3 regions of the Streptosporangium oxazolinicum genome follow, and region 3 is predicted to be linked to each of the others. Evidence: riboswitches for the same ligand, from Rfam matches in the RefSeq annotation. Region 3 holds a riboswitch; each other region holds the start of a gene.

Region 1 (5,754 bases), on a different contig from region 3:
CAGGGAGCGGGCCGGTGTCTGAACTCGCCGCCTGGCCGGTCATGACCGGCCGCGCCGTCCGCCTGTCGCTGCGCAATCTCGACGCGCTGCTCACCTCGTTCCTGATGCCCGTCCTGGTCATGCTGCTGTTCGTCTACCTGTTCGGCGGCGCGATCCAGACCGGCGTCGACTACGTCACCTACGCCGTCCCCGGCATCCTCGTCATGTGCGCCTCCTACGGCGCCTCCCTGACGGCGGTCGCCGTCAGCCAGGACATGAGCCGGGGGATCGTCGACAGGTTCAGGTCGATGGACGTCGGGGGCGGGGCGTTCCTGGGCGGGCACGTGGCCGCCAGCACCGTGCGCAACCTCGCCTCGCTCGTCATCGTGTTCGTCGTCGCGTTCCTGCTCGGCTTCCGGACGGAGGCGGGCCTGGCCGGCTGGGCCGCGGCGACGGGTGTCCTGGTGACGTTCGTCCTGGCCATATCCTCGGTCTCGGCCGTGGTCGGCCTGCTGTCCAGGACGCCGGAGGCGGCGGGCGGTTTCACCTTCTTCGTGATGTTCCTGCCCTACCCGAGCAGTGCCTTCGTCCCGGTGCACACCATGCCCACGTGGCTGCACGGGTTCGCGGAGAACCAGCCGGCCACGCCGATCATCGAGTCCGTGCGCGGCCTGCTGCTGGACCAGCCCGTGGGGAGCGATCCGTGGAAGGCGCTGGCCTGGTGCGGCGGTTTCCTGCTGGTCTCGGCGATGCTCTCCGGCAGGCTGTTCCGCCGCCGCGCCCACTGAGGTGAGGCCGAGGGGGGTGTCCAGAGGGGCGTCACCCGCCACGGCCGGTATGGGAGGCGTCGCACCGCGGACCGCCGGGCCCGGGAGACCGGGTCCGGCGGTCGCTGTTCCGGGAAAACCGGTCGCGGTTCCAGGGAAGCCGGTCGCTGTTTCGGGAAGGGGCTCGGACGACCGCCGGGCTCGGGTTCGGGGAATTCGGAAAGGGGCTCGGGCGACCGCCGGGCTCAGCTGACCAGGGTGAGCCAGTGCGGCGCGTCACCGAAGGGGGCGGTGCGCGCGGTGACGGCCTCCATCAGCCAGGCGGCCGAGGCGCGGGCGCTCTCCACCACGTCGGGCGGGTAGGCGTACTTGACCCGGTGCTCCTCGAACTCGTCCTCGTCGTCCAGGAAGACCCGGCTCGGGCGGCCCTTGAGCAGGTTCCTGCGGGTCCGGATCACGTCGAGGTCCAGGTCGATCATGGTGACCTCGCCGTCGCTCCACTCCGGCACCGTGGAGATGTCGCAGTAGATCTCGTGCTTGTGCGGGGCGGTGTTGAAGGCGGCCGTCCACCAGGCGTCGCGGGGGAAGAGCATCACGAACGGGTGCGGCCAGGCGACCGCGGGGCCCTCCCCCTTGTGGCCGCTGGAGTTGGCGACGCAGCCCGTCCACACCCCGTGCTCGTCCTCGCCGAGCAACAGGCCGCGGTGGTGCCAGTGCAGCGACCCGTCGTACTTGCGGTAGACCACGTTCACGCTCTCATAGGACATTCCCCGACATTAAGGCTTGACAGAGATCTATGTATTTCCTACCTTCTAAATAGGTTAAGAGCGTCAGTGAGAAGCCCCGGCTGGCTGACCGGCAACCCTCGCACCGCGGCGGGGTGCCCCCGGGGGAGACCAGGCGGCACGGCAGGCGTGCCGCAAGCGCGGATCCCTTCATCGGGGTCACCGAGACATGCCCGGGAGTGCCAGATGCCGAAGACCAGCACACTGAACCACGCGAGCCCCGTCGACCTCGACACCCACGGCCACTACCGGCCCGGTGGCAGGCCCGGCCCGCGCTACCCCTTCCAGGGGCGGATCGGCACACCCGCCTTCCCCGCAGAGCCGGGCCGCTACCACCTCTACGTCGCGGCCGTCTGTCCGTACGCGCAGCGCGCGGCCATCGTGCGCTCCCTCAAGGGGCTCCAGGACGTGGTCTCGCTCTCCTACGTCGACGACGAGCGCGACGGGCGCGGATGGGCGTTCCGCGAGCGGCGCGGGGCCGACCCGGTCAACGGGTTCACCATCCTGCGGCAGGCGTACGAGGCGACCGAACCCGGCTTCGACGGGCACGTCTCGGTGCCGGTCCTGTGGGACAGGACGAGCGGCCGCGTCGTCAGCAACAACTTCCCCGACATCACGATCGACCTGGCCACCCGGTTCGGCGGCGACCCCGAGGCCGACCTCTACCCCGAGGAGCTCCGGCCGGAGATCGACGAGCTCAACACGAGGATCTACGAGATCGTCAACACGGCGGCGGGCCGGGTGGCGTCGGCCACCACCGAGGCCGCGTACACCGAGGCGCGCGGGACCGTGGTCGCCTTCCTGGACGAGCTGGACGCCCGGCTGGCCGACCGCAGGTTCCTGTTCGGCTCGGGGATCACCGAGGCGGACGTGCGGCTCTGGCCGACCCTGCTCCGCTTCGACCTGAGCGACAACCCGGCGGCCAGGATCAGCGAGCGCCCGCTGACCGCCTTCCCCAACCTGTGGGCCTACGCCAGGGACCTGTACACCCACCCCGCCTTCCGCGAGAACACCGACTTCACCGTCATCTCCTATCGGAAGGTCGAGACCGACGCCTGGCGGATCCCGGTCGAGCCGCTGCATGCCGACTGGGACCAGCCGCACCGCAGAGCCGCCGTATGAGCGCCTCGATCGCCGTCGTCGGCGCGGGACCGACGGGCACCTGCCTGGTGGAGCGGATCTGCGCCAACGCCGCCGACCTGCTCGGCTGGCCGTCGCTGGACGTCCACGTGATCGACCCCCACCCGCCGGGCGGCGGGCGCGTCTGGCGCCGCGACCAGCCGGACCTGCTCTGGATGAACTCCACCGCGGCCGACGTGACGCTCTTCACCGACGAGTCGGTGCGCTGCGAGGGGCCGATCCGCCCCGGACCCACGCTGGCCGAGTGGCTCGGCGGCGACCCCGGCAGGTTCGCCTCCCGCCCGGCGCAGAACGGCTACCTCTCCCACGTCTTCCGGCACGCGGTGGCGAACGCCCCGCGCGGTGTCCGGGTGCACGTGCACCCCGCCCGCGCCGTCGACCTCGCCGACGTCCCCGGTGGCCAGACGGTGATCCTGGAGGACGGCCGGACCATCGAGGCCGACGCGGTGATCCTCGCCCAGGGGCACGGCGACGTGACCCCGACGAGGGAGGAGAGCGCGCTGGCCGGTCTGGCCGCGCGCGGGGGGCTGCGCTACCTGCCCACCGGCTACGCGGCGGACCTCGACCTGGACGGCATTCCCGCCGGGGAACCGGTGATCATGCGGGGGATGGGGCTGGCCTTCGTCGACCTGATGGTGCTGCTCACCTCGGGCCGGGGCGGCCGGTTCGTCCGCGAGTACGACGGGGAGCTGGTCTACCTGCCCAACGGGCGCGAGCCCCTCCTGCACGTGGGATCGCGGCGCGGGGTGCCGTACCACTCCAAGACCGGTTACCCCTTCACCGGCGCCCGCCCGCCGGTGCCGCGCTTCCTCACCCGCGAGGCGCTGGGCGAGGTGCTGAGCGGGGGGCCGTGGAACTTCCGCCGGGACGTGTGGCCGCTGGTCGCCAAGGAGCTGGCCTTCGCGTACTACCACGAGCTCATCACCGCCCACCCCAAGCGCGCCAAGCTGGGCTGGGAGGAGTTCGAGGAGGGCTTCGCCGCCGAGGAGTGGCGCAGCCTCGGGATGCGCAAGCTGATCCGCGAGGCCGTGCCCCGGCACCTGGACCGGCTCGACTTCGACCGGCTCGACCGGCCGCTGGACGGCATCCGGTTCGGCGACCAGGCCGGTCTGCGAAAGTGGATGCACGGCTATCTCGCCGTCGACCTGCAGCGACGCTCGGACCCGGCGCACAGCGCCGACCATGCCATGATCCTCGGGCTGCTCTCCGTCTACGGCGTCCTCGCCGAGCTGGGCATCTCCGACCCGTGGTTCGGCGGGTTCTTCAGCTACGTCGCGAGCGGCCCGCCGGGACCCCGGCTGGAGGAGCTGCGCGCCCTGGCCAGGGCCGGGGTGGTCACCTTCCTCGGCGCGGACCTCAAGGTCGACCAGTACGAGGGACGCTGGCGGGCGCAGAGCCCCACCGTGCCCGGCGGCGTGACGGCCACGACCCTCGTCGAGGCCCGGCTGCCCGCGCCCAGCGTGAGCCGGGCCGTCGACCCGCTCATCAGCGCGCTCCGCGACCGGGGCGAACTCGACGAGGAGTCGGGTCTGGTGAACGTACGGCCCGCCGACCGCCGTCTGCTCGACAGGTCCGGCACCCCGCACCCCCGCAGGTTCGCCTTCGGCCCCTGGGTCGTCGGCGGCCGGGCCACCGGCGGCTTCGCCAGGCCCCGCCTCAACGCCCCGCTCTTCCGCCACGCCGACACCCTCGCCCGGATCGTGCTGTCCGAGGCCGCCGGGATCCAGACAAGACAGCACGTCGCATGAACCGTCCCGATCGCCCTGATCGCCCCGGACGCCTTGACCGGCGCGTCACCGGCCCGGCCGCGCACGCCATACGGAAGCACGTCGCGCGGGACCCCGTGACACAGAAGCACGTCCTGGAAAAGCACGTCGTACCACAGCGCAAGGAGAAGAACGTGAAGTTGCGATGGGGCGCCCTGACGCTCGCCGGGGTGCTGGCGCTCGCGGCGTGCGGAGCCGAGAGCGGAGCCCCGAGCGCGGCGGCCGGCGGTGAGGGGACCGGCGGCGACGGCGGGTCACTCGTGTGGGCGGTGGAGACACAGCCGATCACCTTCAACCCGCACCAGTGGGGCCAGAACAAGGCCCGCCTCCTGGTCCACAACCAGTTCGACGCGCTGATCGCCCGCGGGAGGAACGGCGAGTTCCTGCCCTGGCTGGCCACGTCCTGGAAGGTCTCCGAGGACGGGCTGACCTACACCTTCGAACTCCGCGACGACGTCACCTTCCACGACGGTGAGAAGTTCGACGCCGCCTCGGTGAAGGCCAACCTCGACCAGCTCGTCTCGCCTGGCTACAACGCCGCGGTCAGCGCCATCCAGCTGCGCAACTTCGACAGGGCGGAGGCGACCGCGCCGCACACCCTGAAGGTCACGCTGAAAGCCCCCGACGGGCTGTTCCTCGACTTCCTCTCCTCCCCGTACGCGGGCCAGGTCTCCCCGAAGTCGCTGAAGAACGCCAAGGACCTCAAGGCGGGCGGCGTCGACGTGGTCGGCACCGGGCCGTTCATCCTCGACCGGTTCACCCCCAGCCAGGAGGTCCACTACAGGCGCAACCCGAACTACAACTGGCCGCCCACCGGCGCCGCCCACCAGGGACCGGCGCACCTGGCCGAGATCACGTACCGCTTCCTGTCCGAGGCGGCGGTCCGGGTCGGCGCGCTCACCTCCGGGCAGGTGCAGGTGATCGAGGGCGTCCCCGCCACCGAGATCGGCCTCATCAAGAGCGACCCGGAGCTGAAGCTGGAGACCAGCCTCAACTCGGGAAGCGCGTTCTCCTACTACTTCAACGTCTCCCGCCCCCCGTTCGACGACAAGCGGGTCCGCGAGGCCTTCCGCGACGCCGTCGACGTGGACGCCGTGCTCAACTCCGTCTACCAGGGCACCGCCAAGCGGGCCTGGAGCGTCATCGGCCAGGGCAGCCCACAGTTCTACGACCCCTCGCTGGAGAAGACCTTCGGCAACAACCCGACGCGGGCCAACCAGCTGCTCGACGAGGCGGGCTGGGACAAGCGCGACGCCGAGGGCTACCGGGTCAAGGACGGCAAGAGGCTGACCGTGCGCACCGTCAACGCCGCGCCGT
Region 2 (5,754 bases), on a different contig from region 3:
ACTCCGCGATGAGCGTCACCATGTGGTTGGCCGCCCCCGCCAGGGCCGCGTGGTAGAGCGGCCGGTCCTCGTCGGCGATCCAGACCGGCTCGCCCTCCATCTCGATGACGAGGGCCTCGGCCACCGGACGGAGCGCGTCGGGGGCGGTCACCCCGTACGAGATCCCGGTGAGGCGGCGCAGGTCGTCGTCGCGGCCGGTGAAGGTCATCACGGGGTGCAGCGCGAGCGGCAGCGCCCCGGCCTTGATCGCCGGATTCAGCACCGCCAGGCCGTACGCGCCGCTGGTGTGGGCCACCAGCCTGCCGCGCAGATCGGCGCCGGTCTCGACCAGGCCGGAGACCAGGCCGGGCAGCACGTCGTCGGGGACCGTCAGCAGGACGAGGTCCGCGCCGGCCACCACGTCCTCGGGCCGGGTGGGGACGAGGCCGAGCCGCTCGACCGCCCGCTCCCTGGAGGCGTCGGAGACGCCGCTCGTCGCGACCACCCGGTGCCCCGCCCTGACGAGCGCGGCGCCGAGTGCCGAACCGACCCTGCCCGCTCCAACCACTCCGACGGCCAGTCGTGCCGGGCGATCGACTGCGTCCATGACGTCCCGTCCTTCGACCATGTGGGGCTCCGTGCCCGATTGACCAGCGTAACGGGCCATGCCGTCGCAACCGTGGCAAGACGCGTGTTCGGTAACGGGGCGGGGTCGCCCGCGAGATGCCCGGATCGGGCACACCGGGAGCGTACGGGGCCCTTCGGAGAGCCCGCGGACCCGGTCGGCACGGCGTTTCCGACGTCGGCGCGCCGAGGCGGTGTCGACAACGATTGTGCGAATCGGTGACAGAATGGAGTCATGTACTCACTCGAAGCGTCAGCGCGAGTTGATCTCGTTCCCCCGCCCCGGCGGGTAGCGTCTGAGAGCGTGTGGCTCACCTGGCGTGCCGCGATGGAGCACGCGCTCTACGGCGAGAGCGGCTTCTACCTCCGGGAGCGTCCCTCCAGCCATTTCCGGACCTCGGTCGGCGCCTCCCCCGTCTTCGCCGAGGCCGTGCTGCGCGAGCTGACCGCGATCGACGAGGCGCTGGGCGGCCCCGAGGTGCTCGACCTGGTCGACATCGGCGCCGGTGAGGGCGGGCTGGCGGCCGGTGTGCTCGCCGCGGCGCCGCCCGCGCTCCGGTCGAGGCTGCGGGTGACCGCGGTCGACCTGGCGCCCCGGCCTCCGGCGCTGCCCGAGGAGATCGTCTGGTCGAAGGCCGCGCCGGACGGGATCCACGGGCTGGTGATCGCCAACGAGTGGCTCGACAACGTCCCCGTCGACATCGCGGAGCAGACGGCCGACGGCCCCCGGCTGGTCCTGGTCAACGTCACGGATGGTGAGGAGCGCCTCGGCGGCAGTCCCTCCGAGGCGGATCTCGCGTGGCTGGCCCGCTGGTGGCGGATGCGGGCCCCCGGCGAGCGGGCCGAGATCGGCAGGCCGCGCGACAGGGCCTGGGCGTCGGTGATCCTGCGGCTGGCGCGCGGCCGGGCGATCGCGATCGACTACGCCCACGTCCTCGACAGCCGGCCGCCGTACGGCACGCTGGCCGGATACCGCGACGGGGCGCTGGTCGCGCCGGTGCCCGACGGTTCGTGCGACATCACCGCCCACGTGGCGCTCGACGCCTGCGCGGCCTCCGGCGAGAGCGCCGGGGCCGTCACGACGGCGCTGACCACGCAGCGCGAGGCGTTGCGCGCCCTGGGCGTCACCGGGAGCCGCCCGCCGGTCGAGCAGGCCGGAAACGACCCGCGCGGCTACCTGCGGGCCCTCACGAGGGCCTCGGAGGAGGCGGAGCTCATCGCCGCCGGGGGGCTCGGCGGGTTCGGCTGGCTCTCCCAGAGCCGTCCCTGACCGCCGGACCGCCATCGTCGTCCCGCCGAGGCTCGCGACCCGGGTGGCCGACTCGTGCGGGCTCTTGAGCCGGTCGCGACCCGGGTGGCCGACGAGACCCAGGACGTCACCTCGCCGTACGCGGGTCCTGACGGGCCGGTTCCCGACCTCATCCGGACACCGCGTCCGGGCGGGCCGGTTCTCCGATCCATCCGGACACCGCGTCCGGGTGAGCCGGTTCTCAGACCCGTATCTGGAGGGACTCCAGACCCCGGATGACGTAGCCGGGACCCCAGGTGGGCTCGTTAACGAGCTCCATCTTCGGCGCCTTGCGCAGCAGGGCGCCGAACGACTCGACCAGCTCGACCCTGGCCAGCGGTGCCCCGAGGCAGAAGTGGATGCCGGCGCCGAAGGAGATGTGTGGGTTGTCGGCCCGGCCCACGTCCAGGCGGCCGGGGTCGGCGAAGACCTCGGGGTCGCGGTTGGCCGAACCGAACAGCAGCGCCACCTCGGTGCCGCGCGGGATGTCGATCCCGCCCACCGAGACGTCCTCCAGCACCCAGCGTTCGAACATCTGCAGCGGGGTGTCCCAGCGCATCAGCTCCTCGACCGCCGTGGGCAGCAGGGTGTGGTCGGCGCGGAGCCGGTCCAGCTCGGCCGGGTTGCGGAACAGCGACCACCAGCCGTTCCCGGTGACGTTGACGGTGGCCTCGTGCCCGGCGTTGAGCAGCAGCACGCAGGTGCCGACCAGCTCCTCCTCGGTGAGCGTGTCGCCCTCGTCGGTCACCAGGGCGAGCGCGCTGATCAGGTCGTCACCGGGGTCGGCCCTGCGGGCGCGGGCCAGCTCGACGAGGTAGGCGGAGAACTCCTCGGCCGCCCGTACGGCCGTGCGCTGGGCCTCGATCGACGGCTGGAGCTCGTACATGCCGCAGATGTCGGCCGACCAGGGCCGCAGCAGGTGCCGGTCGGCCTCGGGCACGCCGAGCATCTCGGCGATCACGGTGACCGGGAGAGGTTCGGCGACCTCGGCGATCAGGTCTCCGCCACCGTGCTCGACGAAGACGTCCACCAGCTCCTCGGCCATACGGGCGACCTTGGGACGGAGCGCCTGGACCATGCGAGGGGTGAACGCCTTCGAGACCAGCCGCCGGAGCCTGGTGTGCACCGGCGGCTCGACGTCGAGCATGCCCGCCCTGATCACCCGCCAGAACGGGTCCTGGAACTCGGGGTCGTCGGGCCTGCCGAACTCCCGGTGCGAGGCCACGTGCAGGTAGGAGCGGCCGAGCCTGCGGTCCCGCAGCAGCGCGTTGACGTCGGCGTGCCTGGCCACCAGCCACTGGCCGGTCGGCTCGAAGAAGCTGACCGGCCGCTCCCGCCTCAGCTCGTCGTAGACGTCATAGGGATGGGCGACGAACTCCGGACTCCAGGGATCAAAGCGCACACAGGCATCGTAATCCCGGCCTAGGAGTTGGCCTGCTTGTCTGGATTTCCCCTTTCAGCAGGTTCGTCGGTCTGGGTCGCCAAAGCTCCCCGGCTCTCCGTGCTCTGCGGGGTCGCCGGGGTCTCGGAACCGGCCTGGCCCCCGGTCTCGTAGCGGGAGCGCAGCTCGACCGGCTTCCGCTTCGACTTGCCGCGCATCCGGATGTTCAGCAGCTCCACCAGCAGCGAGAACGCCATGGCGAAGTAGATGTAGCCCTTGGAGATGTGCTGCTCGAATCCCTCGGCGATGAGCACGACGCCGACCAGCACCAGGAAGGACAGGGCGAGCATCTTGATGCTCGGGTGCCGGTCCACGAAGCGGCTGATCGGCCCGGAGGCGACCAGCATCACGATGACCGAGACGATGACTGCCGCGATCATGACGCCCAGCTCGTCGACCATGCCGACCGCGGTGATCACCGAGTCGAGCGAGAAGACGACGTCGAGGATCATGATCTGGATGATCACCGAGGTGAAGGACGAGGCCACCTTGCCCTCGGAGTGGTGGGACTCCCCCTCCAGGCTGCCGTGCATCTCGTGGACGCTCTTGCCCAGCAGGAACAGGCCGCCGAGTATCAGGATCAGGTCGCGCCCCGATATCCCCTGCCCGAAGACCTCGAACAGCGGCTCCGTGAGCCTCACCACCCACGACAGCGCCAGCAGCAGCAGGAGGCGGCTGATCAGGGCGACGGCGAGGCCGATCTTGCGGGCCCTGTCGCGCTGCGCGGGCGGGAGCTTGCCCACCAGGATCGAGATGAAGATGATGTTGTCGATTCCTAGAACGATCTCCAGGGCGACAAGGGTGAAGAACCCTATCCATATCTCCGGGCTGGTCACCCAGTCCATTGGCTTTCTCCTTCGTCGGTCGGCGCTCGACACACCGTCGGCCAACTGCCCGAACGCTTCTTCGGCTGACTGCCAGGACGACCGGGAGACGCTCCGAGTTCCTGCTCTCTCATCACGCTTCGCTCTCAATTCGCCGGGCGCTTCCGGGAGCACCCGCTCCGGCCCCGATACCGGGTTGATCACGTTTCGGGCTTGCGGGGCACCGCGGGGTGTCGGTTATAGTTCCCCCGTAGGTCATGAGTGCCAGTGACAAGCCCCGGCTCGCTGGCCGGCAACCCTCGCGTCCGCGGCGGGGTGCCCCGGGTGAGGACCTGGTCCGGCACGAGGTGTGCCGGGCAAGCGCGGGCTCCAGGCACCTAGGCCATGGGTTGGGGTCCGATGACCTCTAAGGAGCCATGGCGTGTCCACCCTCACGATCCTCACCCCCGCGAACTCCGCGAGCCCCGCGTCTCCCGTCGCCCCGGCCGCCGTCCCGGTGACCGTCCCCGGGACCCGCGCGTCCGACGACCGGCCGATCCCGGCCGTGCTCGGCTCGGACCTGGAGGTCCCGGTCAGGGGTGGAAGGCTCGTCCGCTACGCCAACCTCGACTACGCCGCGAGCGCCCCCTGTCTGGAGCCGGTGAGCGCCGCCGTCGCCGCCGCGCTCCCGGCCTACTCCAGCGTCCACCGCGGCGCCGGGTACGCGTCCCAGCTGACCACGGCCCGCTACGAGCAGGCCAGGCACACGGTGCGCGCCTTCGTCGGCGCCCGCCCCGACGACTCGGTGATCTTCACCCGCAACACCACGGACGCGACCAACCTGCTGGCCCGCAGCCTGCCCGAGGGCACCACCACCGTGGTCTTCGACACCGAGCACCACGCCTCACTGCTGCCCTGGGACCGGGTCGTGCGGCTGGCCGCCCCCGCCTTCCCCGGCGAGGCCGTCCGCGCCGTCGACGACGCCCTCGCCTCGATCGACGGCCCCAAGCTGCTGGTGGTGACCGCCGCCTCCAACGTCACCGGGGAGCTCTGGCCGATCGCCGCGCTGGCCCACATCGCCCACCGGCACGGGGCCCGCGTCCTCGTGGACGCCGCGCAGCTCGTCCCGCACCGCCGTCTCAACCTGACGGCGCTCGACCTGGACTACGTGGTCTTCTCCGGCCACAAGCTCTACGCGCCGTTCGGCGCCGGCGCGCTGATCGGCCGTTCCGACTGGCTCGCCGACGCCGAGCCGTACCTGCGGGGCGGCGGCGCGGTGCGGGCCGTGAACGACGACGCCACCGAGTGGCACGACGACCCCGAGGCGCGGCACGAGGCCGGGACCCCGAACGTGCTGGGCGCCGTCGCGCTCGCCGCGGCCTGCGACGCCCTGACCGCCACCGGCTGGACCCCGCTGGTCCGCGAGGAGGAGCGCCTCCTCGGGCGCCTGCGCGCGGGCCTCGCCTCCGTCCCCGGCGTCCACGAGCTCTCCCTGTGGGGCCCGGACCACCCACGCGTCGGCATCGTCTCCTTCGTGGTGGACGGCTTCACCGCCCGCGAGGTCGCCGAGGCCCTGTCCGGCGACTACGGCATCGGCGTCCGCGACGGCAAGTTCTGCG
Region 3 (5,754 bases):
CGAGCTCGGCCCCGATCTTCTCCCACGGGTCCTCGAGCTCGATCTCCTTGGCGATGGAGACACCGTCGTTGGTGATGGTGGGGGCGCCCCACTTCTTCTCCAGCACGACGTTGCGGCCCTTGGGGCCGAGGGTCACCTTGACGGCGTCCGCGAGCTGGTTCATGCCACGCTCGAGACCGCGCCGGGCGTCCTCGTTAAACGCGATCATCTTGGCTGCCATACGGCTAGACCTCCCAGAGACAGGGTGGCTTACACCGGACCGAGCCGACGCCCGCGACGGCATGTGGGCCCACGACTCCGTTCGGCGGGCCCCATCGCCTCGATCCAGGATTGGCACTCTCTATGCGTGAGTGCCAACAATCTGTTTAGCACTCTACCCTGACGAGTGCAAGCCGCGATCCGTTGACCTGCGCCGCGTGTGGAGGGGACTTCAACTCCGCGTCACACCGGTGTAGATCCCGCGTCATGTCGGCGTACGCGGCACGTCATCGTCGGCGCCCGGCCCTCGGCGTCTCGGCGCACCCGTGTCCCCGCGTCCCGTGTCGCGCCGGGCGCGCGTCCCGCGCGCCTCGTGGAACTCCGCACGATCGCGTGCCCCGCGCCCGCCTCCACGCGCCCCGCGCGACCCACGTGTGATCCCTGTGGACCCCGTACGACCGCGCGTCCCGTTGCGACGCGAAGGCCCGGCTCGCCGGTTGGGGAGGCGAGCCGGGCCTAGGCGGTGAGGATCCAGCGAACCGCGATGCCGCGGGATCCACCGGCTCTTCCCTGCGAATTCACGAAACGGCTACGTCAGACCGCCCGGACGGACTCCGCCTGGGGACCCTTCTGACCCTGGGTGATCTCGAACTCGACCCGCTGGCCCTGTTCGAGGGCACGGTAGCCATCCATCATGATCGCGGAGTAATGGACGAACACATCCTTACCACCGTCTACCGCGATGAAGCCGTAGCCCTTGTCCGCGTTGAACCATTTGACGGTGCCCTGCGCCACGTGCGACTCCTCTTACTGGTCTTAAAGGACGACGCCCATTCCTCTCGCGAAGTCCTCAATCTCCGGGACGGACTTCGCCCCCTCGATCGTTCCGACCATACCTGTGGGAAGCGGTATGACAACAGAGTCAAGCACCAAACTACCTCTTTACGAGAGCTTTTAGCACGAGAGCAAAGTTTCATCATCACTATTAGTTAGTTAAGGGTTACATTATTCATCCACGCCACAAATATGAGCTTGTGTCATAAAACACGGCACCCGCCCGGCCGGAGCCGGGCGGGTGCCGTGGAGTCGCGGTCGCCACCGGGGGTGGCACGGCGCGGTCAGGGCCGCGCGAGGGCCGGAGAATCAGCCTCCGGCCACCGCGGGGATGATGGAGACCTGGGCGCCGGAGGGCGTGGCCGTGTCGAGGTTGTCGACAAAACGGACGTCCTCATCCCCCACATAGACGTTGACAAAACGTCGGATCTTCCCCGATTCATCAAGAATCCGGGCGCCGATCCCCGGGAAGTCCGCGTCGAGCTTCTGCAGAACATCGCGCAGGGTCTCCCCCTCTCCGGTCACCTCGGCAGCGCCATCGGTGTAAGTCCGGAGAATCGTCGGAATCCGCACAGAAACGCTCATAATTCAGTACCTTTCACGATTTCTAGGCGATAGCCGCACGGAATGCGTCAAGAGAAGGCCGAATCACCGCGGTTGGGCGGGCCTCCCCGGCCACCGCGTCAAGGGTCTTGAGACCGTCACCGGTGTTGAGGACCACGGTCTCGGCGTCGGGGTCGAGCGTGCCCGAGGCGATCAGCTTGCGCAGCACCCCGACGACGACGCCTCCGGCGGTCTCGGCGAAGATGCCCTCGGTCCTGGCCAGCAGCCGGATCGCGTCGACGATCTCGGCGTCGGTGACGTCCTCGACCGCGCCGCCGGTGCGGCGGGCGATGTCCAGGACGTACGGGCCGTCGGCCGGGTTGCCGATCGCCAGCGACTTGGCGATCGTGTCCGGCTTCACCGGGCGGATCACGTCGTGACCCGCCTTGTAGGCGGCGGAGACCGGGGAGCACCCCTCGGCCTGGGCCGCGAAGATCTTGTAGGGCCGGTCCTCGACCAGGCCGAGGCGGATCAGCTCCTTGAAGCCCTTGTCGACCTTCGTGAGCTGCGAGCCCGACGCGACCGGGATGACGATCTGGTCGGGGACGCGCCAGCCGAGCTGCTCGGCGATCTCGTAGGCCAGCGTCTTGGACCCCTCCGCGTAGTACGGGCGGAGGTTGACGTTCACGAAGCCCCACTGGTCGCCCAGCTCGTCGCCGATGAGCTCGGAGCAGAAGCGGTTCACGTCGTCGTACGTGCCCTCGATGCCGACGAGCCTGCCGCCGTACACGGAGGCCATGACGATCTTGGCCTGCTCCAGGTCGGAGGGGATGAACACGCAGGCGTCCAGCCCGGCCCGCGCGGCGGCGGCGGTCACGGCACCGGCCAGGTTGCCGGTGGAGGAGCAGGACAGGGTGTGGAAGCCGAAGTTTCTGGCCGCCTCGACGGCGATGGAGACCACGCGGTCCTTGAAGGAGTGCGTGGGATTGCCGGAGTCGTCCTTCACGTGCAGGGAGCGGATGCCCAGCTCGCGGGCGAGGTTTCCGGCGTTGACGAGCTTGGTCCAGCCGGGCGCCATGTTGGGCTTGGAGGCCACGTCCTCGGGGACGGGCAGCAGCGAGCGGTAGCGCCAGATGTTGGTCGGCCCCTCGGCGATCCGCTCCCGGGTCACACGCCCGAAGTCGTACGCGATCTCAAGGGGCCCGAAACACTCGGTACAGGCGAATTCGGGGCCGAGGTCGTAGCGGGCACCGCACTCCCGGCAGGACAGGGCGACGGCGGGGCCGAAGGGCCGGTCACGCGCGTCGTCGGCACGACCGGCAGAGGAGGAGGTGGTGTTCTCAGTGGTTGCGAGCGCCATGAAGCGAGGCCTTTCCCTCATCTTCGTCTGCGGACCACCCTGGTCACAGACCGGAATTGGCACCTGTCCCGGCCGACCTCGTTCAGATCACGAGTCTGGAACCGGGATGGTTGCCGGGGCTTCGCAGGGCCGGTCCCTCCACCCCTCTGGATGAGCAAATATTCAGTTGGAAACCCGACGCGCGGGTCTCAAGCACTCTACCTCGCCCTGCCGCCCTCCTGACCTGATGTCTCACTGTACGAGACACGGCGTGTTATCCAGCGGACAACCGGAATCGGGCCGCCGGTCAGAAGCCGTAGGCGTCGCCCAGGGCCCCCTGGACGTACTTGCGCGCCTGGTGGATGCGCGACTTCGCGGTGCCCAGCGGGATGCCGAGCTGCTCGGCCACCTCGTTGTAGTCGAGCTGGCAGATGTCGCGCAGCACCAGCGCCTGGGCCAGCTCCGGTTTCTCGGCCTCCAGCGCCTCCATCGCGTCGAGCAGGTCCAGCCGGGACCCGGCGATCACGCTCACCCGGGCGACGTCCGGCTTCTGCAGCGGCAGCTCGTCCGAGCTCTGCTCGGCGGCGCGGCGCTTCAGCGAGCGGTACGTGGTCCTGGCGCAGTTGGCGGTCACGATGTGCAGCCAGGTGCTGAACCGGGCACGCCCCTCGAAGCGGGCGATGTTGCGCGCCACCGCGAGCAGGGTGTCCTGGCAGGCCTCCTCGGCGTCCTGCCGGAAGGGCAGGATACGGCCGCAGTGCCTGAGCACGGCGGGCTCGATCCGCTTCAGCAGCTCACCGAGCGCGCGGTGGTCACCCTGGGCGGCCGATCGGGCCAGGTCCTCGGTCGTCTCGTCCAGCGCCATCACAGGCCCCCATCAGCGGTCACGGTCGCTGGACATCCTACGGTCGGGATCTCGGATGGCGACCCTCCCTCCCCGCCACAAAAAGGGTGATACGCCGGACTTCATCACTCCACCTGCTGACAAGAGCTGACACAATTCGACGAACGCCGTTCTTTCGTTGACCTGAAGAGCAAGGACAGCCTGGCGAAGTGCCGGTTAACCTTCAGAACAGGCGTGTCCCTAGCCAGTGGAGGGATCTCATGAGCGCGATCCTGGTGGCCTCCAACCGCGGCCCCGTCTCCTTCACCCTCTCCGAGGACGGCTCGCTGTCCATGCGCAGGGGAGGTGGCGGCCTGGTCTCCGGCCTGTCGGAGGTCGCGAAGGACCTCAACGTCCTGTGGGTCTGCGCGGCGCTGTCCGACGGCGACCGCGGTGCCGTGCGGCTGGCGTCCGGCGGCAGGCTCGACCAGGCGGGCTACGACACCGGGGCGGTGCGGATGCTCGACATCCCCCCGGCGACCTTCCACCGCGCGTACAACGCGGTCGCCAACTCCACCCTCTGGTTCGTCCACCACCTCCTCTACGACACCCCCAACAGGCCGTACTTCGACGCCAGGTTCCGCCGGGAGTGGGAGTCGTACCAGGCCTACAACGAGGCCTTCGCGATGGCGCTGGCCGAGGAGGGCTCGCACGGGGCGCGGGTGATGGTGCAGGACTACCACCTGAGCCTGGTCCCGGCCATGCTCAGGGGGGAGCGCCCCGACCTGCGGGTGGCGCACTTCTCGCACACGCCGTGGGCCCCGCCCGAATACTTCTCCCTGCTCCCCGACGACGTGGCGACCGAGCTCCTCGAAGGCATCCTGGGCGCCGACCACGCGGGCTTCCTCACCGACCGCTGGGGCGGGGCGTTCATGGACTGCTGCGAGACGGTGCTCGGCGCGCGGGTCGACCGCGGGGAGCGTACGGTCACGCACGCGGGCAGGACCACCCGGATCGGCACCCACAGCCTGGGCGTGGACGGCAAGGCGCTCTGGGCCAGGGCGTCCGAGCCCGACGTGGAGTCGCACATAGCCGCGCTCCGCGCCCAGGTGGGCGACCGCAGGCTGATCGTGCGGATCGACAGGACGGAGCTGTCGAAGAACATCGTGCGGGGCCTGGTCGCCTACAAGCAGTTCCTCGCGGCCCACCCGGAGTGGCACGGCCGGGTCACGCACCTCGCCTTCGCCTACCCGTCCCGGCACGACCTGCCCGAGTACCGCGAGTACACCGCGGCGGTGCAGCGCTGCGCCGAGGAGATCGAGGACGAGTACGCCACCGAGGACTGGGATCCGCTGATCCTCAACGTCAACGACGACTACCCGCGCTCGCTGGCCGCCTACCGGCTCGCCGACGTGCTGCTGGTCAACCCGATCCGCGACGGCATGAACCTGGTGGCCAAGGAGGGGCCGATCCTGTCGCCGCACAGCGCGCTGGTGCTGTCGCGGGAGGCGGGTGCCGCCGCCGAGCTGGGTGAGCACGCGCTGACGGTCAACCCCTACGACGTCTCGGCCACGGCCGCCGCGCTGCACGAGGGCCTGACGATGCCCTCGGACGAGCGCGCCAGGAGGGGCGTCCTGCTCGCCGCCGCGGCGACCGCGCTCCCCCCGCACCGGTGGTTCGCCGAGCAGCTCGACGCCCTCGGGTGAGGATCTAACTCGTTAAGCGGTTTTAGACCTGTATGAGATAGTTTTTGCGGCTATTTAACTTTTCTGGCGTACGGGAGAACGAGTTGACCGCGATCGCGCCCGTCCGGCTGATCCGCGACCGCGCGACCTGGCTGATCTACCTTCAGCTCGGCGTCTTCGCCACCTACCTGTACGGTCTCAGCGCCGCGCTCCCGCTGCTCCGCCTCGACCAGGGCGTCTCCCAGGCGGTCGCCGGGCTGCACGGGACCGCGATGGCCGTCGGCGGCATCATCACCGGCCTCGCCCTGCCCTGGCTGACCGGGAGGATCGGC

The links. Region 3 has a riboswitch for S-adenosylmethionine ahead of thrC (threonine synthase). Riboswitches for the same ligand answer to the same signal wherever they lie in the genome.
Region 1: another riboswitch for S-adenosylmethionine. It lies ahead of ABD817_RS09410 (glutathione S-transferase C-terminal domain-containing protein); the one in region 3 lies ahead of thrC (threonine synthase).
Region 2: another riboswitch for S-adenosylmethionine. It lies ahead of ABD817_RS21510 (aminotransferase class V-fold PLP-dependent enzyme); the one in region 3 lies ahead of thrC (threonine synthase).

What each region holds. Positions count from the first base shown of each region.
Region 1 covers NZ_BAABAQ010000002.1:997,377-1,003,130, reverse strand. Annotated here, with positions in the region: gene ABD817_RS09425 (ATP-binding cassette domain-containing protein) at 1-22, shown strand, start outside; gene ABD817_RS09420 (ABC transporter permease) at 15-767, shown strand; gene ABD817_RS09415 (DUF402 domain-containing protein) at 992-1,513, opposite strand; SAM riboswitch class IV at 1,566-1,678, shown strand; gene ABD817_RS09410 (glutathione S-transferase C-terminal domain-containing protein) at 1,718-2,653, shown strand; gene ABD817_RS09405 (FAD/NAD(P)-binding protein) at 2,650-4,419, shown strand; gene ABD817_RS09400 (ABC transporter substrate-binding protein) at 4,572-5,754, shown strand, end outside.
Region 2 covers NZ_BAABAQ010000008.1:29,364-35,117, reverse strand. Annotated here, with positions in the region: gene ABD817_RS21530 (Rossmann-like and DUF2520 domain-containing protein) at 1-586, opposite strand, end outside; gene ABD817_RS21525 (SAM-dependent methyltransferase) at 908-1,873, shown strand; gene ABD817_RS21520 (cytochrome P450) at 2,094-3,293, opposite strand; gene ABD817_RS21515 (TerC family protein) at 3,314-4,177, opposite strand; SAM riboswitch class IV at 4,410-4,525, shown strand; gene ABD817_RS21510 (aminotransferase class V-fold PLP-dependent enzyme) at 4,578-5,754, shown strand, end outside.
Region 3 covers NZ_BAABAQ010000014.1:24,800-30,553, reverse strand. Annotated here, with positions in the region: gene groL (chaperonin GroEL) at 1-220, opposite strand, end outside; gene ABD817_RS31320 (cold-shock protein) at 793-993, opposite strand; gene ABD817_RS31315 (MoaD/ThiS family protein) at 1,342-1,617, opposite strand; gene thrC (threonine synthase) at 1,640-2,935, opposite strand; SAM riboswitch class I at 2,950-3,092, opposite strand; gene ABD817_RS31305 (RNA polymerase sigma factor) at 3,222-3,779, opposite strand; gene ABD817_RS31300 (alpha,alpha-trehalose-phosphate synthase (UDP-forming)) at 4,019-5,443, shown strand; gene ABD817_RS31295 (MFS transporter) at 5,527-5,754, shown strand, end outside.